DNA from 3 places in the Paraburkholderia sp. CI2 genome. Region 1 is predicted to be linked to each of the others. Evidence: predicted binding sites of a transcription regulator. Region 1 holds the regulator's gene; each other region holds the start of a gene.

Region 1 (8,158 bases):
ACCCGATGCGTCCGCCGTGATGTACGGCAGGTTGATTTCGGTCTGCTGGCTCGACGACAGCTCGATCTTGGCCTTTTCAGCCGATTCCTTCAGGCGCTGCAGCGCGAGCACGTCTTTCGACAGATCGACGCCCTGCTCCTTCTTGAACTCGCCGATGATGTAGTCGATGATGCGCTGGTCGAAGTCTTCGCCGCCGAGGAACGTATCGCCGTTCGTGGACAGCACTTCGAACTGCATTTCACCGTCGACGTCCGCGATTTCGATGATCGACACGTCGAACGTACCGCCGCCCAGGTCGTACACCGCGATCTTGCGATCGCCCTTTTCAGCTTTGTCCAGACCGAACGCGAGAGCCGCGGCGGTCGGTTCGTTGATGATCCGCTTGACTTCCAGACCGGCGATGCGGCCGGCGTCCTTGGTTGCCTGACGCTGGCTGTCGTTGAAGTACGCCGGCACCGTGATCACGGCTTCCGTGACGGTCTCGCCAAGGTAGTCCTCAGCGGTCTTCTTCATCTTGCGCAGGACTTCGGCGGAGATTTGCGGCGGCGCGAGCTTCTGGTCGCGCACTTCGACCCACGCGTCACCGTTGTCGGCCTTGATGATCTTGTAGGGCATCAGGCCGATGTCCTTCTGCACTTCCTTCTCTTCGAAGCGGCGGCCGATCAGGCGCTTGACCGCGAACAGCGTGTTCTTCGGGTTCGTGACCGACTGACGCTTGGCCGGCGCGCCGACCAGGATCTCGCTGTCATCCATGTAAGCGATGATCGACGGCGTGGTGCGCGCGCCTTCCGAGTTCTCGATGACCTTGACCGAGTTGCCTTCCATGATCGCCACGCACGAGTTGGTCGTGCCGAGGTCGATACCGATGATTTTGCCCATTTTTACAAATCTCCTGACTTTGATCGCTGCGGAAAGCGCCCGGTTGACCCATCTGGCGGCGGGACGATCCGCTCTCAATTCATACCTGCACTCAAAATAAGTGCGGCCACATCGTTTTCAAGACCTCTTTTGCGATGCGGTCTTTAATTTTTTTCAATCACGGGGCGAGGCGCCTGAATCTTCGCTGCGAGCCCGCTCCGTCAGTCTGCGCGGCGCCCCCGGCGTGGTTCGCCGGAGGTGCCTGAATCGATCGGACCTTTGCGGCACGTAGCGATGCGAAGCGACGCAGCAGACGCCACCGGCGCAAACGCCCTGAGCGAGTGTCGACGTGATTACTTCGGCGCCGCGACGGTCACGAGCGCGGGACGCAGTACGCGATCCGCGATCACAAAGCCCTTTTGCAGCACCGCGACGACGGTGTTCGGCTCCTGGTCGGCCGGCACCATCGAAATGGCCTGATGACGATGCGGATCGAACTTTTCGCCGACCGGATTGATCGCCACGACTCGACCCTTCTCGAGCGCGCCGCTCAACTGCCGCAGCGTGAGCTCGACGCCTTCGCGGACCTTCTGCAAGTCGTCGGACGAATGGGCGACGGCCGCCTCGAGACTGTCGACCACCGGCAGCAGATGCTCGGCGAAGCTCTCGATCGCAAACTTGTGCGCCTTGGCGACGTCTTCCTGAGCGCGCCGACGCACGTTTTCGGTTTCGGCCTTCGCGCGCAGGAAGCTTTCCTGCAACTCGGCGATCTTCGCCTGAGCGTCGGCCAGCGCCTGCTCGGCGGCACCCTGGGCCGGTTCCGGGGCGGCGCCGGTGTCCGGCTGTTGAGCAGCGGCCCCGGCCGCCTCGGCGGCCTGGCGCGCGGCTTCGTCGGCGGGCGTGGGATTCTGGCTCGTCGGGTTCTCTTGCGTGTTTTCCATGTCGCTGAAAGTCGTTAAAAAGTAAAAGCCAAAGGCGGTGCAAGCCGTTCCGACACAGTACGATTCATGCTTTGCAAAATCGCGACTCGCGTCTTCGCGCCGATCCGCCAGACCGGACCCCAGATGGGGCCTGAAAAAGCCGTTTCAAGCGGGTCGAGGGTTTTTTCGCACCACCGACGTGCAGGCGAAATGCGCCGTAACAAGCCTCAACGTGGCGCAATCAGATAGAGATTGAGTGCAGCCCGCAACTGACCTATTCTCCAGTCATGGAGCGGCAACGCCACGTTAACCCTAATCTGACGTAAGCGTTACCGACACCTGACAGTCGTTCCGATAGCCTGTTTCAGCCCATCAAGGGGAGTACCGTGAAACTGACCTTTGCAATCGGGGTGGTCGCACTGGTACTGATCGCGGGCACCACGACCATCTGCATGTCCGGTGCGGTCAACGACCACACCACCGAGTACGGCGGCGCACACGCCACCGTGGAGCAGTTTCTCAATCCCCACCTGAAAATCTGTCGATAGTGCGCCGGTCGCGTTTGGTCGGTCGGCCGTGCAGCGCGGCGGCCGGCTCGTGGTAGACCTTGCGCCGTTCCTGCTCGACCTGCCGCTTCGCCTTGCTCTGCGCGGTTTCCACATAAAGCGTCTGCGCGACGCTCGCCGGACCGCGTACGTCGCATACGCCCAGCACCTCCACCTGCCACACGTAGCGCTCGATCTCGATTTCGACCAGATCGCCGACACGCACGTCCTTCGCCGGCTTCACGGCGACGCCGCCGATACGCACCCGCCCCTTGTCGACCGCCTCCGCGGCCAGCGAACGCGTCTTGAAGAAGCGCGCGGCCCACAGCCATTTGTCGATGCGCAGTTTCGCGCCCGGTTCGGTTGAAATGCGGTAGTTCATCTGCGTATTCAAGCTCCTGTCGTGTGCGGCACCGGCACCGCCTGCACGGGCCAGCCCTGCAGATGCTGCGCAACGATTTCGCCAAGCGCGGCAACCCACGGCTGCGACGCGTTCAGACAGGCGATCCGGTGAAACTCCTTGCCACCCGCCTGCAGAAATTCGCCGCGCACTTCCATGCCGATTTCCTCGATCGTTTCGAGGCAGTCGGCGGTGAAACCCGGGCAAAACACGTCAGCACGCCGCACGCCTGCCGCGCCGAGTTCCTTCAACGTCGGCGCCGTGTAGGGCTGCAGCCATTCGGCATTGCCGAAGCGCGACTGGAACGTGATGCGGCATTCGACCGACGTCAAATCGAGCGCCTGCATCAGCAGCGCGCCGGTCTGCTGGCATTGCTCGTGGTACGGGTCGCCGAGGTCGAGCGTGCGCTTGGGCACGCCGTGGAAACTGAGCACGAGCTTGTCGCCCGCCGCGAAATCGGGGCGGCCGTGCAGATGCCAGTAGTGGTGCACCTGTGCGGCGAGCGCCGCGATGTACGCCGGATGATCGGCGTACTGGCGCACGGTGCGGATTTCCGGCTGGTTGCGCATGCGCTTGAGCGCGGAAAAGGCTTCGTCGAACGCGGTCGCAGTGGTCGACGCCGAATACTGCGGATACATCGGCATCAGCAACACGCGCTCGGCGCCCGCGAGCTTCAGCTGGTTCAGCATTGCCGGAATGCCGGGCGTGCCGTAGCGCATCGCGTAGTCGACCAGCACCGTGTAGTCGTTCAGTTGCAGCAGATGGCGCAGGCCCTCGACCTGCTTTTCGGTGTGGACGCGCAGCGGTGAGCCCTCGGGCATCCACACCGCCGCATACTTCTTCGCAGAGCTGCGGCCGCGAAACGGCAGAATCAGCAGACGCAGAATGAGCTGCCACAGCAGCGCCGGAATTTCGACCACGCGAGGATCGGACAGGAACTGCGCGAGGTAGCGGCGCACCGCGCGCGGCGTCGGCGCGTCGGGCGTGCCGAGATTGATCAGCAACACGGCGACGCGATGCGACGTGGCGTTCTGTGAAGGCCGCTCGAGGTCGAAGCGCATAGGTAGCAGAAATCACCGCATTTTGCGGCGAGTCGATTCAATGGAGATTCATTATAGCGGTGCGGGTTCTGCCCGGCGCCGCCAGAGACCCCTGGCCATTCGGACGATTGGCAGACACCGCGCGTTCGCGCATCATGATCGCCACGGACTGCGATGACGACAGTTCCGCGGAGCCCGAGGACTACTGCTGGCTGAGCGTCATGGACAACAGCCGCGCGGTGATGTCCACGATCGGAATCACGCGGTTGTAGGCCATGCGGGTCGGTCCGATCACACCGAGCGTGCCGACGATCTTGCCGTTCACCTCGTACGGCGCGGTGACGACGCTCATTTCCTCGATCGGTACCAGATTCGATTCGCCGCCAATGAATATTTGCACGCCCGCCGCGTGACTCGACACGTCGAGCAACTGAAGGAGGCTGGTCTTCTGGTCGAACACATCGAACAGCTTGCGCAGGCGCGCCATGTCCGACGAAAGATCGGCGACCTCGAGCAGATTGCGCTCGCCCGAGATCAACACGGTCTCGCCGGTGTCGGATTCGTCGGTGCTGGCGGTGACGGCCGCGTGCATCAGCGAGGTCATGTCGCCACGCAGCTCGTCGATTTCCTCGCGCAGGCGGCGGCGCACCTCGTCGAACGAGAGGCCCGCGAAGTGCGCGTTGATGTAATTGGAGGCTTCCACCAGCTGCGAAGGCGAAAAGTCGCGCTGGGTGGCGAGGATGCGGTTTTGCACGTCGCCTTCGGGCGTCACGATGATCAGCAGAATGCGCTGGTCGGACAGGCGCATGAATTCGATCTGCTTGAACACATGGCTGCGACGCGGCGTGAGCACGACGCCGGCGAACTGCGACAGATTTGAGAGCACGCTCGCCGCCGCGGCGACGATCTTCTGCGGCTCGCCCACCTGCAGCGTGGTCTTGACGGTGCGCGTCACCGCCTCCTCGTCGGCGGCGGATTCGACGGTCAGCATCGTGTCGACGAACAGGCGGTAGCCGCGTGGCGTCGGAATGCGCCCTGCCGACGTATGCGGACTGATCACGAGCCCCAGATCCTCGAGGTCCGACATCACGTTGCGGATCGTGGCCGGACTCAGTTCGAGGCCCGAATAACGTGACAGCGTGCGCGAGCCGACCGGCTGACCTTCGGCGATGTAGCGCTCAATCAGCGTTTTGAGGAGGGTTTGTGCGCGAGGATCTAGCATGACGAAAAATTTTAGCTCATTGGCATCGCAGCCGAGAGCGCCCGCGGCGCCCGCTCCCGGCGAATGCACCGCCGTCGGCGGGCTCGCATGTCATCGGGTCTTCACCATTCTAACGATAATCGCGACATACGCAGACGCCCTGCGTGCGCCGCCCCACAACCGGGTTGGTCTGCGGTTCTTTTCAGGCCCTACCTATGGTGTAATGCCGGCATGCAAGTGACCAGCCAGTTCAAGACCGTCGCGCTCGTCGGGCGCAGCAATACGCCAGGCATCGGCGAGCCGCTGACCGCGCTCGCCGCCTGCATCGCGAAGCTCGGCCTCGAAGTCGTGTTCGAAGCAGACACCGCCGCCGAAATCGGCGTGACCGACTATCCGGCGCTGCGTCTCGCCGAGATCGGCGCGCGCGCCGACGTCGCCGTGGTGCTCGGCGGCGACGGCACGATGCTCGGCATCGGCCGCCAGCTCGCGCCGTATCGCACGCCCTTGATCGGCATCAACCACGGGCGGCTCGGCTTCATCACGGACATTCCGATCTCCGACATGCGCGAGATCGTGCCGCAGATGCTGTCCGGCAATTTCGAGCGCGAGGAGCGCTTGCTGCTCGAAGCGCGCATCGTGCGCGACGGCACGCCGATCTACCACGCGCTCGCGTTCAACGACGTGGTGGTCAACCGCAGCGGCTTCTCGGGCATGGCGGAGTTGCGCGTGTCGGTCGATGGCCGCTTCATGTACAACCAGCGCTCGGACGGCCTGATCGTCGCGACGCCGACCGGCTCGACCGCGTATTCGCTGTCCTCGCAGGGGCCGATCCTGCATCCGCAACTACAGGGCATCGTGCTCGTGCCGATCGCGCCGCACGCGCTGTCGAACCGGCCGATCGTGCTGCCGGACGAATCGAAGGTCAGCATCCAGATCGTTTCCGGGCGCGAGGTGAACGTCAATTTCGACATGCAGTCGTTCACGTCGCTGGAGCTCGGTGACACGATCGAGGTGCGCCGTTCGCGTCACACGGTGCCGATGCTGCATCCGGTCGGCTACAGCTACTATGCGACGCTACGCAAGAAGCTGCACTGGCACGAGTACCCGTCGCACGAAGAAGACCCGAGGCCGTAAGCGGCACTTTGATTTCGCACGCCGCCGCGGCCGCCACCCGAATCCCAAGCTCACCCGACGACCTCCATGCTTCGCCACCTCTCGATACGCGACTTCGTCATCGTCGCCGCGCTCGACCTCGAATTCGACAGCGGCTTTACCGTTTTCTCGGGCGAAACCGGCGCCGGCAAATCGATCCTGATCGACGCGCTCGCGCTGGCACTAGGCGCGCGCGCCGAGGCGAGCGTCGTGCGCACCGGCGAGAGCCGCGCCGACATCACCGCGGAGTTCGAGACGCACGCACAGGTCGATCAATGGCTCGACACGCAGGCGCTCGGCGCGGCCGACAACGGCCAGCACGGCGGCACCGTGATGCTGCGGCGGGTGGTCGACGCGAACGGCCGCTCGCGCGCGTTCATCAACGGTACGGCGGCCACGCTCGCGCAGCTGCGCGAGGTCGGCGAGATGCTCGTCGATATTCACGGCCAGCACGCGCACCAGTTGCTGATGCGCCCCGACGCGCAGCGCGAGCTGTTCGACACGCACGCGGGCCTGTCCGACCTGGCCGCCGCCGTCACGCGCGCGTGGCGCACGTGGCGCGACAAGGCGCAGGTCGTCGAGCACGCGCAAACGCGCGATCGCGAGCTGCAACTCGAACGCGAGCGACTCGCGTGGCAACTCACCGAACTCGACAAGCTCGCGCCACAGCCGGGCGAATGGGAAGAAGTCAACACCGAGCATCGGCGGCTGTCGCATTCCGCGAATCTGATCGACGGCGTGCAGGGAGCGCTCGGCGCGCTGTCCGAATCGGACGACGCGATGATCACGCATCTCGGCTCGATCGTGTCGAAGGTGCGCGACCTCGCGGAGATCGACCCCGCGCTGAACGACGTGCTCGCCGCGCTCGAACCGGCCGAAATCCAGTTGCAGGAAGCCGCGTATTCGCTGAGCCACTACGCGCAGAAGCTCGAGCTCGATCCGGAGCGGCTCGCGCAGGTCGAAAAACGCCTCGACGCGCTGCACTCGGCCGCGCGCAAGTTCCGCCTGCGGCCTGAGACGCTGCCGGAAGAACACGCCGAGCGGCGCAAGCAACTGGCCGCGCTCGACGCCGCCGCCGACCTCGACGGCCTGCGCGCCGCCGAAGCGCAAGCGAAGGAAGTGTTCGTCGCCGAGGCGAAAAAGCTGTCGAAGGCACGCGCGAAAGCAGGCAAGGCGCTCGGCGAGGCGGTCACGACCGGCATGCAGGAACTGTCGATGAAAGGCGGCAGCTTCGACGTCGCGCTGGTGCCGCTGCCCGAAGGTGGCGCGCACGGGCTCGAGCAGATCGAGTTCCGCGTCGCCGGTCATGCCGGCGTGCCGCTGCGGCCGCTCGCGAAGGTTGCGTCAGGCGGCGAACTCGCGCGTATCAGTCTCGCGCTCGCAGTGATCGCGAGCGCGGCCAGCCCGACACCGACCCTGATCTTCGACGAAGTGGATACGGGCATCGGCGGCGGCGTGGCCGAAGTGGTCGGACGGCTATTGCATCAGCTCGGCGAGGCGCGCCAGGTGCTGTGCGTGACCCATCTGCCGCAGGTCGCCGCGCGCGGCGATCATCATTTCCAGGTCGCAAAGATGAGCAACGGCACCGGCGGCACGCTCAGCAGCGTGAGCGCGCTCGACAAGGCGAGCCGCATCGAGGAAGTCGCGCGCATGCTCGGCGGCCTCGAAATCACGGCGACCACGCGCAAGCACGCGAAGGAAATGCTGGCCGCCTGAAATTGCGCCGCGCATAGGCGGCCGCACACGGCAGAGTCGGCCTGGCCGGGACGTCACACCGATCCCGGCCGCGCATGATGCGCTACGCGAAGTGCATGAGCGCCCTTACCCAAACACCCTCTTCCACAACGCCAGCACCGCCTCGCGCTCGGCCGCGACCAGCGCCGGATCGACCCGCGCCTTCTCCATCCCATCGAGCCGCAGCGTGTGCTGCAGCTTGCGATAGCGCCGATAGGCGGCGCCGACCGTCTCCGCTTCCGCTTCGCTCATCAGCCCGAAACGCGACACCTCACGCAGCAGCGCGATATTGCCGGTATTGCGGATCA
Region 2 (8,158 bases), 180 kb from region 1:
CCAAAGGAAAAGGGCACTCAGCGGAGCGCCCTTTTTTCGTTTCAAGCTGCCCTCGACGTGTCAGCGATCCCGGGCTCACTCCGCGTCCGGCTGCACGCCCGGCGCCGCGCGCGCGAACGCGTCGAGTTGCATCGCGTGATCGTAGATGCGCTGGATCGTCGGAAACTTTGCGGTGTCGACCTTGAAGCGCTGCGCGTTGAATACCTGCGGAATCAGGCACGCGTCGGCGAGTGTCGGTGCGTCGCCGAAACACAGTTTGCCGGTGCGCGCGTCGCCGGCAAGATGCGTCTCCAGCGTCGCGAAGCCCGCGTCGATCCAGTGCCGGTACCACGCGTCCTTCGCGTCGTCGTCGACTCGCAGCGTGTGCTTCAGATAGCGCAGCACGCGCAGATTGTTCAGGGGATGAATCTCGCACGCGACCTGCAGCGCCACCGAGCGCACATACGCGCGATCGAGCGGTGCCTTCGGTAGCAGCGGCGGCTCGGGATGCGTCTCCTCGAGATACTCGATGATCGCGAGCGACTGCGGCAGCAAATGACTGCCGTCGGCGAGCGTCGGCACGATGCAGTCGGGGTTGATCTTGCGATACGCGGGCTTCAGCTGCTCGCCGCCTTCGCGCACGAGGTGCACGGGTACGTAGTCGTACGACAGGTTCTTCACGTTCAGCGCGATGCGCACGCGATACGACGCCGAGCTACGGAAATAGCTGTAGAGCTTCATGTTGTCTGCCTCCTCCACCTGCACGCAAGCCGTCTCAGACGACGCGCACGCTGAACTCGCCGAGCCCGTCCACGCCGCCCTTCATCAGGTCACCCTTCACGACCGCGCCGACGCCTTCCGGCGTGCCGGTGAAAATCAGGTCGCAAGGCCGCAGTTCGAACAGCGTCGACAGATACGCGATCGTCTCGGCCACCGACCAGATCAGCTGCGACACATCCGCGCGCTGCTTGTCCTCGCCATTCACCGACAGCCAGATCTCGCCTTTGCCGATGTGACCAACCGTCGAAGCCGGATGGATCGGGCCGAGCGGCGCCGAGTGATCGAAGCCCTTGGCGGTATCCCACGGACGACCCATTTTCTTCGCTTCGCCTTGCAGGTCGCGGCGCGTCATGTCGAGACCGAGCGCGTAGCCGTAGACGTGGTCGAGCGCGCGGTCGACGGGGATGTCTTTGCCGCCCTCGCCGATCGCCGCGACCATTTCCATTTCGAAATGGACGTTCCTGGTCTGCGACGGATACGGGAATTCGCCGGTCGTGCCCGGCGCGACGTACACGATCGCATCGGCCGGCTTCGTGAAGAAGAACGGCGGCTCGCGGTCCGGGTCGTGGCCCATTTCACGCGCGTGCGCCTCGTAGTTGCGCCCCACGCAGTAGATGCGGCGCACCGCGAACTGCTCGCCCGACCCCACGACCGGCACCGCGACCTGCGGTGCGGGTGCAAATACGTAACTCATCCCGTTCTCCGTTTTCCGATGTGCGCCGCCGAGGCGGCAAGAGACATCGAGTGTAACCCGCGGCACGGCGCGGGGGCGTGTCAGGCGGCCCGTCGCGCGCCACTGCGTGCCCGCTTCGTTGCTGTTCGCCCGCTCGCCATAGATGCGATACTCACACCGAACTGTTCCCCGAATGGCGTAGCGAACCGCCAGGCGCGGCACGCCACCCGCCTCTTGCGCACGATGACCGACTCCACCGATACCACTTCTCCCTTCCCCTGGGCCCGATTCATCAAGGAAATCGGCCGCGGCCCGAATGGCGCCCGCGCGCTGACCGCCGACGACACGCGCTCGCTCTACACCGCGATGCTCGACGGCCGCGTCGACGATCTCGAACTCGGCGCGGTGCTGCTCGCGTATCGCGTGAAAGGCGAAACCGCCGACGAACTCGCCGCGATGCTGGCCGCCGCGCATACGTCGTTCGAGCCGGTGCGGCTGCCGCACGGCGCGTTTCGGCCGGTGTCGATTCCGTCGTACAACGGCGCGCGCAAGCAGCCGAACCTCGTGCCGCTGCTCGCGCTGCTGCTCGCCCGCGAAGGCGTGCCGGTGCTGGTACACGGCGTCACCGAGGATCTGGGTCGGGTGACGAGCGCGGAAATCTTCACACATCTGCGCATCGCCCATGCGCAGTCGCACACGCAGATCGAAGCTGGACTTGCGGAGCGCCGCGTCGCGTTCGCCTCGATCGACGTACTGGCGCCCAAGCTCGCGCGCCTGCTCGCGCTGCGCCGGCGCATGGGCGTGCGCAATTCGACGCATACGCTCGTGAAGCTGCTGCAGCCGTTCGCGCCCGCGGGATTGCGGCTCGTGAACTACACGCATCCGCCGTATCGCGACAGTCTCACTCAGCTGTTCGTCACGCATCCCGATGCGGCCGTCGGCGGTGCGCTGCTCGCGCGCGGCACCGAAGGCGAGGCGGTCGCCGATACGCGCCGCCAGGTGCAGGTCGACTGGCTGCATGACGGCATCTGCGAGACGCGGCTGCCGCACGAGCGCTCGTCGTCCGATGCGCCCGAAGTCGAGCTGCCCGAAGCGCGCGACGCGGCGACCACGGCCGCCTGGATCGACGCCGTGCTGCGCGGCGAAGCGCCGGTGCCTGGCGCGCTCGAGCGGCAGGTCGAGCTGATCGTCGACATCGCGAAGACGGCGGCCTGACGGCCGCGGGTTGACCGGCCAACGCACGCCGTCATACATTTGGCCTCATGCGTTCCCTTCCGAACACCCTCCGAATTATCTCCGGCCGCCTGGCGCGGCCCCTATCGCTACGCCTGGCATAAGTCTCGCGTAGCGCCGCGCGCTGGCAGCTCCGGTTGTCGTCGGCGGTCCTCCCCGTAGTTCCCGCAGTTTCGCTTCACCCCCGTCGTAGTTCTCCACAACCTGTCGTCGTTTGCATTCGTCCGTTTACCGCGCGGACGATGCGAGAGGATCACATGTACGTTGCATGGGCAGCATCCGCAGCGTGCATGCGTGAACAGTCGGCCAACCGCTCGACGTCCCCACCCTCCGCCGACGACACCACGAATGAGGCACCTCACCATGTTGCGCAATCCCGCTGAAAAGTACCGCCCTTTTCCCGCCGTCCGGCTGACCGGCCGCAAATGGCCGAGTCGCACGGTCGGCGCCGCACCCGTCTGGATGAGCACGGACCTGCGCGACGGCAATCAGGCGCTGATCGAACCGATGAACGCCGCGCAGAAGCTCGAGTACTTCGAGATGCTGGTCGCGATCGGTTTCAAGGAAATCGAAGTGGGCTTTCCGTCGGCGTCGCAGACCGATTTCGACTTCGTGCGCAAGCTGATCGACGAGCGGCGCATTCCCGACGACGTCACGATCGAAGTCTTCGTGCCGTCGCGCGCGGAGCTGATCGCACGCACGTTCGACGCGCTCGAAGGCGCGCCGCGCGCGATCGTGCATCTGTACAACGCGATCTGCCCGTCGTTCCGGCGCATCGTGTTCCAGCAGTCGAAAGATGAGATCAAGGCGCTCGCCGTCGAAGGCACGGGCCTCATCAAGGAACACGCGCAGGCGCGGCCGGGCACGCGCTGGACCTTCCAGTACTCGCCCGAGACCTTCAACACGACCGAGCTGCCGTTCGCGCGCGAGGTGTGCGACGCGCTCGCGCAAACGTGGCGGCCTACGCGCGATCACAAGATGATCGTCAACCTGCCGGCAAGCGTCGAAGCGGCCACGCCGAACGTGTTCGCCGACCAGATCGAATGGATGCATCGCAACCTCGGTTACCGCGACAGCATCGTGCTGTCGGTGCATCCGCACAACGATCGCGGCACCGCCGTGGCCGCGGCGCAGCTCGCGCTGCTGGCGGGCGCGGATCGCATCGAAGGCTGTCTGTTCGGCAATGGCGAGCGCACCGGCAACGTCGATCTCGTCACAGTCGCGATGAATCTCGACGCGATGGGTATCGACAGCGGTCTCGATTTCTCGGATCTCGCGACGATCAGGCGCGTGGCGGAACGCTGCACGCGGCTTCTGGTGGCGGCGCGGCATCCGTATGCGGGACAGGTAGCGATGCGCGGCACGCGCGAGGCGCGCGACGCGGATGCCGATGTAGACGAGCGCCGCGACAAAGCTGGCGAATGCGCGACCGCGTGAATTCGCGTTGGGCCTCGAGCCTGCTGCAGCGGAATGCACACCCGCATTCCGCCGCCGCTGAAGACGCGCTCACGAGGCGCGCCCGCCCGATGAGAATCTCACTCGAGCGCGCAACGGGTCGCCTGCCACGCGATCAGTCGCCACTGCCCGTCTTCGTGCGTGTGAATCGCGGTATAGGCAATCGGAAACAGGAGCGCGCCGTTGTTCGCCTCCATCTCGATCAGCGCGCGGCCCGTGACGACGTAGGTCTCGCGCCCGGCCGGCAAGACATCCTGCGACTGCACCTCGATTTGCCGATAACGACGGCGCCCCGCGGTGATCCCGTCGATGAACTGCCGCTTCGTCTCGCGCTTGCCATTCGTATGGACGTAGCTCACGTTGTCCGCGAGCAGCGTGTCGAGCGACTGCCCATCGCCATCGACCATCGCGCGAAAACGCTCTCGCTCGAGCCCGCGAATCGCTTCGATCATCTTTGCCGCCATTGCAGAGCCCCTCGAACACCGCGAGCCGCAGGCGGCCACGGTCAGAAGTGATATTGCAAATATAGCTGGCTGAAATTTATACCAGGATTCGGCTCTTTGATACCGCCATTGGAGACATGCTGGAAGCGGTAGCCGGCGACATACTGCTCACGAGCGCCGAACTGCAGCCCGACGCCCGCCATCTCGGCGAACTGGAACGAGGTGCCCAACGTGAAGTCGGAAGAAATGCGCGGGCTGGTCAGCAGCCGGACGCCGGCACCCACCTCGATGAATGGCCGCACCGAACCCGACGACCTGATCAAGCGGATCACCGGCGTCACGCCGATCTCGCCGATGTCGTCGTGAACGTTTCCTTCATTGGTGTGCCACCACGCGACATGCGCCTCGCCGAGCAGCGCGAAATGCCAGTCGCCGATCTGCCACCAGGTCAGGTTTGGATCCCAGACCACGCCGAGATCGAGCGTCCTGACGTGATGGTCGCCGACGCCGGCGGCCACCTGCACGCCGAACTGCTCAGCTTGGGACGCGCCCGCCGCACCCAACAGCAGAACGAGCAGAACGGCAAACGTGCTTTTTAGAGTAAGCCCACGCACCACAAGATTCTGCCTGTTCATCCGCCCCCCATACTGCCGAGTATTAAGCGAGCGCCCCCTTTATTCCAAGCGCGAATTCAGGAGCAAGTATTTCCCAGATAATGCCCATGACCAGCAATTATTCTCTTTAAAAACGGGACGATGTCAGTCAAACATGAGCCTGCAACCGCTCCGGGCGGTACTTTGTACAGGTCCAACGCGCAACGCAAATAGAGCGTAATATGGCTATCAGAAGTCAAAACTCAATAGGATTTTCGGGAACTCGGATGCCCCTGCGACCTCTAAGTATTAGCACTCGGCAGATCTGAGTGCTAACATCCATCGCTGGAGTCGTTTACTGAGTCCGTTATTGTCTGATTCCAAAGGAGCTTCACACGTGAGCCATGCAATGACCCTTCCGAGTACTTTGAGCCCGTCGTCGGCTAAGGCCGCTCCGGCAGGTGCACTGGCGCTCTCGCATTCCTCGCTGCTGTCCGGTCACCTGGGCAACATCGACGCCTACATCCAGGCGGTCAACCGGATTCCGATGCTGACGCCGGCGGAGGAACGCCAGTTCGCCACCGAGTTGCGCGAACACGACAATCTGGAGGCTGCGCGCCGCCTGGTGCTGTCGCACCTGCGACTCGTCGTTTCCATCGCGCGTAACTACCTCGGTTACGGGTTGCCGCACGCCGATCTGATCCAGGAAGGCAACATCGGCCTGATGAAAGCGGTCAAGCGCTTCGATCCCGAGCAAAACGTGCGCCTCGTGTCATACGCGATGCACTGGATCAAGGCCGAGATCCACGAGTACATCCTGCGCAACTGGCGCATGGTGAAGGTCGCCACCACCAAGGCGCAGCGTAAGCTGTTCTTCAACCTGCGCAGCCACAAGCAGGGGCTTGGCGCGTTCACGCCGGACGAGATCGACGGTCTCGCGAAGGAGCTGAACGTGAAGCGCGAAGAGGTCGCGGAGATGGAGACGCGTCTGTCGGGCGGCGATATCGCGCTCGAAGGTCAGGTCGAAGACGGCGAGGAGTCGTACGCGCCAATCGCCTATCTGGCCGACTCGCATAGTGAGCCGACTGCCGTGCTGGCTTCGCGTCAGCGCGACCGGCTGCAAAGCGACGGCATCGCAAGCGCGCTCGACGCGCTCGATCCGCGCAGCCGCCGCATCATCGAAGCGCGCTGGCTGAAGGTGGCCGACGATGGCTCGGGCGGCTCGACGTTGCACGAGCTGGCCGACGAGTTCGGTGTCTCGGCCGAACGTATCCGCCAGATCGAAGCCAGCGCGATGAAGAAGATGCGCGGCGCGCTGACCGAATACGCGTAAAGCGTCGAAGCCATGCGCGCGTCAATTGTGTCCCGCCCATGACATAGGTTAAAACGACACGCGTTAATCGGTCGCGCCATTTAGCGACCATCGCGCTCAAGCCCCGCCCTCGCAAGACGGCGGGGCTTTTTCATTCTTTTCGCCCTTTCTTGCGTCCCCGCGGCCGCGCTTCGCGTCGGCCTATCCGCAAGCCGGCCTGTCGAGGCCGGTAAGCGTTTCTTGACGTATCGCAAGTCCGGTAGCAATACTGCATAGACGCGGCAAGTTTCGCGACGTGTTGCCGCCTGGCTAAACCTGAGCGCGCGAGGTTCACCTCCTACAATCGGCATGCATTCGCCAGACTGCCAGACTGCCTGACGGCCAGGGCGGTCTGGATCCAGCCGGACTCACCGGCGTGAAGTCGTCTTCGACCGATCATGACCATAGCCCTGAATCGCAGCAGCACCGTCCGGTCGCGCTTGCGCGGCCGGTTCACCAGGTGGGTGCGCGGTCCAACGCTGGCGCGCGATATCGCCATCATCCTCGCCATCAAGTTCGTGCTACTGATGGCGCTCAAGTACACATTCTTCAATCATCCACAGGCGCAGCACATGATGCTGCCGCCTGAGCAGGTCGCGCAGGCGCTGCTGTCGGTGCCCGCCCCGCATCCGTCTCGAGGTGATCAACATGCCCGTTAGCGAAGTCGTAGAACTGTCGCGGTTCCAGTTCGCCATCACGGCGCTTTATCACTTTCTGTTCGTGCCGCTCACGCTCGGTCTCGCCTGGTTGCTCGTCATCATGGAATCGGTCTACGTGATGACCGGCAAGCAGATCTACAAGGACATGACGCAGTTCTGGGGCAAGCTGTTCGGCATCAACTTTGCAATGGGCGTCGCGACCGGCCTCACGCTCGAGTTTCAGTTCGGCACCAACTGGGCTTATTACTCGCATTACGTCGGCGACATTTTCGGCGTGCCGCTCGCCGTCGAAGGGCTGATGGCGTTCTTCCTCGAATCGACGTTCGTCGGTCTGTTCTTTTTCGGCTGGAACAGATTGTCAAAAATCCAGCATCTGATCGTCACGTTCTGTGTCGCGCTCGGTTCGAACCTGTCGGCGCTGTGGATTCTGATTGCCAACGGCTGGATGAACAATCCGGTCGGCGCGAAGTTCAACTATCAGACGATGCGCATGGAGCTCGACAGCATCGGCTCGGTGATCTTCAACCCGGTTGCACAGGTCAAGTTCGTGCACACGGTATCAGCTGGATACGTGACCGCGGCGATGTTCGTACTCGGCGTGTCGTCGTGGTATCTGTTGAAGCGCCGCGACACCGAGTTCGCGCTGCGCTCGTTCGCGATCGCCGCCGGCTTCGGCCTCGCGTCGGCGCTGTGCGTGATCGTGCTGGGCGACGAATCCGGCTATCGCACCGGTGAAGTCCAGCAGATCAAGCTCGCCGCGATCGAATCCGAATGGGAGACCGCGCCCGCGCCGGCACCGTTCACGATATTTGGCATCCCCAATCAGAAAGAGCAACGCACCGACTATGCGATCCGTGTGCCGTACGCGCTCGGCATTATCGCGACCCGCTCGCTCGACGAACCCGTGGTCGGCCTGCGCGACCTGATCGCCCGAAACGAAGGTCGCATCAAGGACGGCATGCTCGCCTATTCGGCGTTGCAGCGGTTAAAGG
Region 3 (8,158 bases), on a different contig from region 1:
TCCCAAAGGTCTTTACGCGAAAGCGAGGTCTGGCGAGATCAGCTCGTTCACCGGCGTATCAGCGCCCTATGAAGCGCCGATCGATCCCGACCTGAACGTCGACACGGGAGCGCTGAGCCCCGCGCAAAGCGTCGCGCAGATCTTCCACTACCTGCGCGAAAAGTGCCTCGGAAGGTCCTCTCATCGCTCGGCTCACGCCGCGGGCGCCTGATCCGGACAAAAGGGCGTCCGGAAGCGCTCGCCAGCAAGCACATCAACGCCGGCCCCAAACGAAAAAAACCCGCATAAGCGGGTTTTTTCGTTTGGGGAAACGCCTCGCGGCGCACTCCCCACATGGACTTCCAGCCGGGCCTCGGCCGTGATCCAGACGCGCGGCAGTTCAACCACGCGGCCGGACCACGAGGCCCGAGCGGAATTACATGTCCATGCCCATGCCGCCCATGCCGCCGGGCATGCCGCTAGACATCGGAGCATCTTCCTTCGGCAGTTCGCAGACAGCTGCGTCGGTCGTCAGCAGCAGGCCAGCAACCGAAGCTGCGTTTTGCAGCGCCGTGCGCGTCACCTTCGTCGGGTCCACGACACCTGCGTCGACCAGGTCGACGTACTCGCCGGTCGCTGCGTTGTAGCCGTAGTTGCCCTTGCCAGCAGCAACCGCTGCCACGACGACGCTCGCTTCTTCGCCACCGTTGGCGACGATCTGGCGCAGCGGCTCTTCCATGGCGCGCAGAACGATCTTGATACCTGCGTCCTGATCGGCGTTAGCGCCCTTCAGGCCAGCGATTGCCGTACGTGCACGGATCAGCGCGACGCCGCCACCCGCCACGATGCCTTCTTCCACAGCCGCGCGCGTTGCGTGCAGTGCGTCTTCGACACGTGCCTTCTTTTCCTTCATTTCGACTTCGGTCGCAGCACCGACCTTGATCACTGCAACGCCGCCTGCCAGCTTGGCGACGCGTTCTTGCAGCTTTTCACGGTCGTAGTCCGAGGTCGCTTCTTCGATCTGCGTGCGCACTTGCTTGACGCGAGCCTCGATGTTCGCTGCTTCGCCAGCGCCGTCGATGATCGTGGTGTTTTCCTTGCCCACTTCGATGCGCTTCGCCTGGCCCAGTTCAGCCAGCGTTGCCTTCTCGAGCGTGAGGCCGGTTTCTTCAGCGATGACCTGACCGCCGGTCAGGATCGCGATGTCTTCCAGCATCGCCTTACGACGATCGCCGAAGCCCGGAGCCTTGACGGCAACGGTCTTCAGGATGCCGCGGATGTTGTTGACGACCAGCGTTGCGAGCGCTTCGCCTTCGACGTCTTCAGCGATGATCAGCAGCGGACGGCCAGCCTTCGCGACTTGCTCGAGCACCGGCAGCAGGTCACGGATGTTCGACACCTTCTTGTCGTGCAGCAGCACGAACGGGTTCTCGAGCACGGCGACTTGCTTGTCCGGGTTGTTGATGAAATACGGCGACAGGTAGCCGCGGTCGAATTGCATACCTTCGACGACGTCCAGCTCGTCTTGCAGCGACTTGCCGTCTTCGACGGTGATCACGCCTTCCTTGCCGACCTTGTCCATTGCTTCAGCGATGCGCTCGCCGATCGACGAATCGCTGTTCGCCGAGATCGCGCCAACCTGGGCGATTTCCTTGTTGGTCGTGCACGGCTTGCTGATCTTGCGCAGTTCTTCGATTGCGGCTGCAACAGCCTTGTCGATACCGCGCTTCAGGTCCATCGGGTTCATGCCCGATGCGACGTACTTCATGCCTTCGCGGACGATCGATTGCGCGAGAACCGTAGCGGTCGTCGTGCCGTCGCCTGCGTTGTCGCTGGTCTTGGAAGCGACTTCCTTGACCATTTGCGCGCCCATGTTCTGGAGCTTGTCCTTCAGTTCGATCTCTTTCGCGACCGACACACCGTCCTTGGTGACCGTCGGGCCGCCGAAGCTGCGCTCGAGAACCACGTTGCGGCCCTTCGGACCCAGCGTGACCTTCACGGCGTTGGCGAGAATATTCACGCCTTCGACCATCTTGGCACGGGCGGAATCACCGAATACGACGTCTTTAGCTGCCATCTTCTAACTCCTTGAATACTTTGGATATAACCGGTGAAGTAGCGACCTTGCGCTTACTTCTGCACCACGGCCATGATGTCTTCTTCGCGCATCACGAGCAGTTCGTTGCCGTCGACCTTGACGGTCTGGCCTGCGTACTTGCCGAACAGGACGCGGTCGCCGACCTTCACGTCGAGCGCAATGGCTGCGCCCTTGTCGTCGCGCTTGCCCGGGCCGACTGCGAGGATTTCACCTTGATCCGGCTTTTCCGCTGCGGCTTCGGGGATCACGATGCCCGACGCGGTCTTGGTTTCCTGATCCAGACGTTTGACGATCACGCGATCATGCAAAGGACGAAGGTTCATACATACTCCTCTCTGATTGAGACTGAAGAACGCTGAGAAAAACCCGGCTGGCCGAGCCAACCGGAGATGTTGTTAGCACTCTCGTGCAGCGAGTGCTAATTATATGGACGGGCAGTGACAAATTCAAGAAGCGGGAACGCGATCGAAGTTCACTGACCCTGAAACGTGATTCGCTCGGACTTGAACGCCGCCCCGTGCGGAACGTCTGCCGTTCGGCATTTTCTCTAAGAAAACAATAATTTACCGACATGTTGCGTTGAGATTCGGCCCTTCGTGAAGGAAGAGGCGAGCCATGACGAGGCAGCGACTTGGGAGCGGAGCGCCCGCTCGAAACGTCAAACCCAGGGAAATCCCCCATAAGCGCGGGCCGTTACGATAGTCAGCCTTCAGGCAAGTCGAGGGGCTCGTGAATGTGCTTCACGGCTGAGCTACCAGTCGGTCCAGGTATATCTGGACCGTTGCAGCGGCCGTTGATAGTGGGATTGTGAAATTGATAGCAGCTGCAAGGACGATACGTGCAGAACCGTAACGCTATAACTGAGTTCGAAAGATTTGAGATCTTTCCACTCTGAAGATCAGCGACAAATATGTCCAACTGACCAGTCGGTAATTGCGCTCCTCCAGATAGCGAAATATGGCGGAATCTATTACTTCCCTTATCGAAGTCAGCGTAGACTCCACAATGATGATCTTTGGTTTATACCTGCTGATATCAATCGATCGCAAGACTTCGTAATCGTGACCTTCCACGTCGATGGAAAGCAGATCGATTTCCTGACCGGCGTACGGGGTGTGCTCGAGAACGTCGTTCAATGTGGTGGTTTCAACGGTCCGGACGGAGATAGGCTTCTGGACTTCGGCCGCAGCCACTATGGGATCTATGGTCGAAGTCAACCCATAATTTGAAAAATTATAGACTTCCTTGAGCTGTTTCTCGTTCGAGACGGCCGCACATACATTGACGTCACCAGACCGCGCAAGAGAAAACGTTTCAATTTTCACTGGATCCATGTCTATGTTGATGCCGCGCCAACCACGCTTGTAAAGCGCATGTGTGTTCGAGAACTTGACAGGGTGGTATGCACCAACGTCGACATAAACACCCTTATTGCACCGGGGACTGATTATCTCGCGCAACACCGCGTCCTCTCCAAACTGCGAGTAGTACAAACGCGGCCCGCGTGTTATCCACGTCTTGCGGACGAGCCAAAGGAAGTGTCCGAACGTCTTCGGGTTCAACATAATCGCTCCTCACTTCGAAACGATAACGGCAAAAGGTCAAACAGCGTTTGATCTGGAAACTTGCCCAGCAGAAGGTCGGTCCGGCATTACGTTAGCTAATATTCGCATAGCAGGCCTCATTACCGCCGCAAATGTGTCGCAGTACGGACAAAACGATATTCGCGAATTAGTTACATGCTCGAAAAGTCGTTGAGAGTTACATCTGCAGACTACTCGACGGTTAGCCGACCATTAATCGAAAGTCATAATAATGTGGATTTTTGGCCGAAACCGTCGAGTGATGCAAAAAGCTTCCGGTTCCAGTCGGTTCGCATGTCGCGGAATACAACCGCGCGAGATTCAGACCGGCGAAGCCTTCTGCATGAGGCCACGATCCGCCAGTTTCGGTCGCCCGACAGCGCGCTCGTTTCACTTCACTTCTGCGCAGGCCGGTGCAACGCATTACCCGCCATCCACTTGAGCCGTTCGCAATTGACCTTGATGCGCGCCGCGAATTCCTTCGGATCTCGCTCGCGCAGTGCGTCCATCTGGCTATTGGTGATGTCGGCGCGGTGCCAGCCCGTGTCCCAGTGCTGATCGAAATCGGTCGCACCGGTGAGGACCTTTCGGAGCCGCTCCTTATAGGCGCCGATCCGCTCGGGCGACACGTCGCAAAACGCCTGCGCGAAGCTTGCGCGCTCACCCGCCGTCTCCGCGCTCATGTTGGCGTCGCTCGCGCCGCTCACGAGCGGCGCGGCGAGCGACAGCACCGACAGACAGAACGCTGCGCAAAGCGGCCGATAGCGATACGATAGGTTTTTCATCTTCGACTCCTGACGATCCTTCGTGGCGACCAGGGATTGTCCCGATCTTCAACGCCGCCGCGCCGATTGTGTCCTGATTGCACTGCACGATGGCGTTTTCGCGCGCTATCCGATGCATCGCGTGGCCAAACCGCGGTGCTACGCTCGTTAAAGCGGCATTCGCGACGTGCCCGTTCCGGGGAGCCGTGGCGCAAGCACCGCAACGCCACGGCCTATCGGCAGGCCGCGACAGAAGCACGAGCGCCAGGCATGAGAACGAGCTCGAACACGACGCGCAACGAGCACAGAACGAAAGCACGACACGAAATCAAACACAAAAAGGCGAGACATCGCTGCGGGAGTGACTGCGATGGCATTTAGAACATATACCGTACTGACGCTGTTGGTGACGAGCACTGCCGCGTTCGCGTGGCGGCCTGTCACCTATCCGATCCGAAGTCAGAGCCCTTACGAGCGCAGCATCGACAACGCGATGTGCTACGCCGAGGCGAACCGCGTGACCGGGGTCAACATGGCCCACGAGTCGCAGATTCCGCCGCGTCAGCCGCCCGCGGCCAAAGGTGCGTCGACCGGCGTACCGTCGAAGCCGCCGCTTCCGCCTAGTTCCTTCTCAGCCACGCCGCTGCCGTGGAGCGCGAGCGCGCCCGAAGCCGCGAGCGCGCCGTTGGCTGGCGCGCAAGCGCCTGGCGGCGCATCGTCGGCGAAACCGGTGAACGAAGCCGCGGCCGGTGCCAGCGCGCCAGGCGCACCGGCCACCGCGGCGGCGAATGCACCGCCGAACGCATCGGCGGCGGCACCGGGCGCGAGCGCGAACGCGGCACCCGGCGCGTCGGATGGTGCGGCCGCTTCGCTGCAGGCCAACGCGGCGTCGAACGTGAAGCTGCCGCCGCTGCCCGCGCCCGAGCCGCCGATGACCCGCTATTGGGCCGCCTACGGCGCGTGCATGCAGGCGCGCGGTTACGTCGTCCAGTAGTCCGGCCGACGCCGCTTGCGGGCGTCGTTGCATTCATTCTTTTTGATGGCGCCGCCCTTCGGCGCCAGTGGAGCAACACGGCCATGCCGCGCGACACGACCTCCGACCAGCCGTTTTTCCATCACTGCGCATACTGCGGCGTGCCGCTGCCGGGCCGCTTTTCGCCGTGTCCCGCATGCCATGCGCTGCCGATCGATTCGTTCGATACGGACGACAAGCCCGGCGAGCGCTCCGCGCGATCCCGGGCGCCGAGCGCATCGCGCACGCAACTCGAACCGCTGCCAGCGGCCGCGAGCTTGCCCGCGGACCGTTCGTCGCGACGCTCCGCGCAAACGAAGATGAGCCCCTACGATCTGATCGACGAAGCGACGTTCGAGCCGGGCGGGCGTCGACGGCGGCATCCGCTCGCGCTTGCCGCAGCCGCGCTCGCGACGCTCGGCGTCTTGTACGTCGGCTTCGTTCTACTCAACGACGACGATGCAAGCGTCGACACGCCGGTCACGGTCTTCGGCACGGTGCGCCCGGACAACCCTGGCCAAGCCCCTGCACAGAACGTTGCGCAGAATGCGGCGCCGTCGGTTGCCGCGGCGCCGAAGCCGGCGTCGATCGTCGCGCAACGGCCGCGTCCCGTTGTCGTCGCGCGGCAGCAACCGGCGAACGTGCACGCGGCCCCCGTCGCGCCACCGGCACCGCCCGTCGTGGCGACCGCGCCGACCGTCGCGCCATCGTCACCGCCGGTCGTTGCGACCGCGTCCACCGTAGCGCGATCGAGCCCGCCCATCGTGGCGACCGCACCGACCGTTGCGCCATCGTCACCGCCGGTCGTTGCGACCGCGCCTGCCGTAGCGCGATCGGCTCCGCCCGTCGTGGCGACCGCGCCCGTCCCAGCGCGACCGTCAACGCCCGTCGTTGCGACCACGCCGACCGCAGCGCGACCGACACCGCCCGTCGTCACGACCGCGCGCGCCGTAGCGTCAACGAAGACATCGAGCGCGGCCGTCTCCGCGCCCACGCCGCGTGGCACGGCGGTCGCGTCGACCAGCACCAACACCAACACCGACACGATGGCCGCCCCGCTCACGCAAGCCGACAAACAGCGCGCCGACGCCGAGCGCAATCTGAAAGCCGCGCACGGCTATCTGCAACGAGGCAATCTGGCGGCGACCAGAGCACGCCTCGCCGCCGTAATCACCGCGCAGCCCGACAATCGCGACGCGCGCAGCATGCGCGCCCAGGTGAGCACGCTAGAGCAGCAACGCGACGCGTTGCTGAGCCTCGCGCGCGGCTGCAGCAACGTGGGACATTGGGAGTGCGCGTCGCACAACGCCAACGAAGCGTTGCGGATCGATTCGAGCAGCAAGGCCGCGCAACGGCTCGTCGCGCTCGCGTCGCACGAGTCGGCGTGGCAAACCATGCAGCCGACGGCGGAAGAGTCGCGCGCATTGCGCGATCTGCTGCGTCACCACTAAGGATTGCGAGGTATCTCGTGGGACGGCGGCACGGGCGTGCAGTCGATCACGCCCGCCCGCGCGGCGCCCCGAAAGACGCGCGCGCGGGCAGCAGTGTCAGCCGGCGATGCTGTCGTAGCCGTAATAGCCGCCCTGATACCCCGAGCCGAGAAACGCCGCTTCCTGCGGCACGTCGGTGAGCAGCACGCCGCGCAGACCGACGCCACCGTTACGCAGGCGTTTGGTGGTTTCGATGATCTCATGCAGCGGTTGACGCCCATGCCGCACGACGAGCAGCGTCGTCGCCGCGTATTTGCCGATCAGCGTCGAGTCGGTCACGGCGAGCACCGGCGGCGTGTCGATGATCACGACGTCGTATTGCGGCTTCAACACCTCGAGCATCGCTTCGAAGCGTTTGCTCATCAGCAGCTCGGCCGGGTGCGAGGGCAGCGTGCCTTTCGCGAGCACGTCGAGGTTGGGCAGCACGTCGCGCTGGATCATCGCGTTGAGATCGCCGCCGCACAGCACGTCGGACAGTCCCGGCCGATGGCTGACGCCGAAATGCGAATGCACGTCGCCGCGTCGCATGTCGCCGTCGATGATCAGCACGCGCTTGTTCGCCGACGCGACCAGCGTCGCCAGATTCACCGACAGGAACGACTTGCCCGCATCGGGCCGCGAGCCGGTGATCATCACGACGTTGTTGGCCGCATGATCGAGCGACAGCTGCAGCGAGGTGCGCAGATTGCGCACCCCTTCCACCGCGATATCTTCGGGCGCCTGTTGCGCCAGCACATGCTGCCCGCGCTGGCGCAGCGACACCTTTTCCTGCAGGCGCAACTGCGTCTGGCTGCGCGGCACCACCGCGAATACCGGCACGCCGAGCATCCCCTCGAGTTCGTCCGGGCGCTCCACGCCGCCGCGCATCGCGCGCCGCAAGAAGACCAGCAGCAAGCCGAGCGCGAGGCCGCCGCCGAGCGAGACCAGGATCACCAGCATGCGCTTCGGCCACACCGGATCGTCGGGCGTTTCGGCGAAGTCCACCACGCGCACGCCGCTCACCTGCCCCGCCTGCGCGACCCGCAGTCGCTGCACGCTGTTGAGCAGGTTCGTGTACAGATCGGTGTTCACGTGCACGTCGCGCTGCAGACGCAGCGCGGTCTGCTCGGTGTCGGGCATCGTCGAGACGCTGTGGTTCATCGTGCTCTGCGCGCCCTGCAACGCGGCGATCTGCGCATCGAGCGCGGCGACCATCGGATGATTCGGCGTAAAACGCTGCAACAGCTCCGCGC

What was found. The regulator HrcA, encoded in region 1, represses chaperone genes, less so after heat shock. The targets are predictions, from matches to a motif close to TTAGCACTCNNNNNNNNNGAGTGCTAA.
Region 2: the regulator HrcA is predicted to act here: its motif matches at 5,466-5,492, upstream of rpoH (RNA polymerase sigma factor RpoH).
Region 3: the regulator HrcA is predicted to act here: its motif matches at 2,473-2,499, upstream of groES (co-chaperone GroES).

Annotation. Positions count from the first base shown of each region.
Region 1 covers NZ_JACHDL010000007.1:216,977-225,134, reverse strand. Annotated here, with positions in the region: gene dnaK (molecular chaperone DnaK) at 1-879, opposite strand, end outside; gene grpE (nucleotide exchange factor GrpE) at 1,212-1,799, opposite strand; gene HDG32_RS12970 (hypothetical protein) at 2,165-2,326, shown strand; gene HDG32_RS12965 (RNA-binding S4 domain-containing protein) at 2,298-2,705, opposite strand; gene hemH (ferrochelatase) at 2,714-3,784, opposite strand; gene hrcA (heat-inducible transcriptional repressor HrcA) at 3,966-4,985, opposite strand; gene HDG32_RS12950 (NAD kinase) at 5,196-6,098, shown strand; gene recN (DNA repair protein RecN) at 6,165-7,832, shown strand; gene glnE (bifunctional [glutamate--ammonia ligase]-adenylyl-L-tyrosine phosphorylase/[glutamate--ammonia-ligase] adenylyltransferase) at 7,938-8,158, opposite strand, start outside.
Region 2 covers NZ_JACHDL010000007.1:38,784-46,941, reverse strand. Annotated here, with positions in the region: gene maiA (maleylacetoacetate isomerase) at 76-720, opposite strand; gene HDG32_RS12195 (fumarylacetoacetate hydrolase family protein) at 755-1,453, opposite strand; gene ybiB (DNA-binding protein YbiB) at 1,676-2,647, shown strand; partial or broken gene HDG32_RS12185 (2-isopropylmalate synthase) at 3,029-4,015, shown strand; gene HDG32_RS12180 (nuclear transport factor 2 family protein) at 4,201-4,584, opposite strand; gene HDG32_RS12175 (acyloxyacyl hydrolase) at 4,626-5,198, opposite strand; gene rpoH (RNA polymerase sigma factor RpoH) at 5,554-6,489, shown strand; gene cydP (cytochrome oxidase putative small subunit CydP) at 6,906-7,166, shown strand; gene HDG32_RS12160 (cytochrome ubiquinol oxidase subunit I) at 7,156-8,158, shown strand, end outside.
Region 3 covers NZ_JACHDL010000004.1:12,874-21,031, reverse strand. Annotated here, with positions in the region: gene cysC (adenylyl-sulfate kinase) at 1-211, shown strand, start outside; gene groL (chaperonin GroEL) at 416-2,056, opposite strand; gene groES (co-chaperone GroES) at 2,110-2,400, opposite strand; gene HDG32_RS07460 (FkbM family methyltransferase) at 2,932-3,642, opposite strand; gene HDG32_RS07455 (hypothetical protein) at 4,056-4,445, opposite strand; gene HDG32_RS07450 (hypothetical protein) at 4,795-5,418, shown strand; gene HDG32_RS07445 (hypothetical protein) at 5,502-6,887, shown strand; gene HDG32_RS07440 (polysaccharide biosynthesis tyrosine autokinase) at 6,984-8,158, opposite strand, start outside.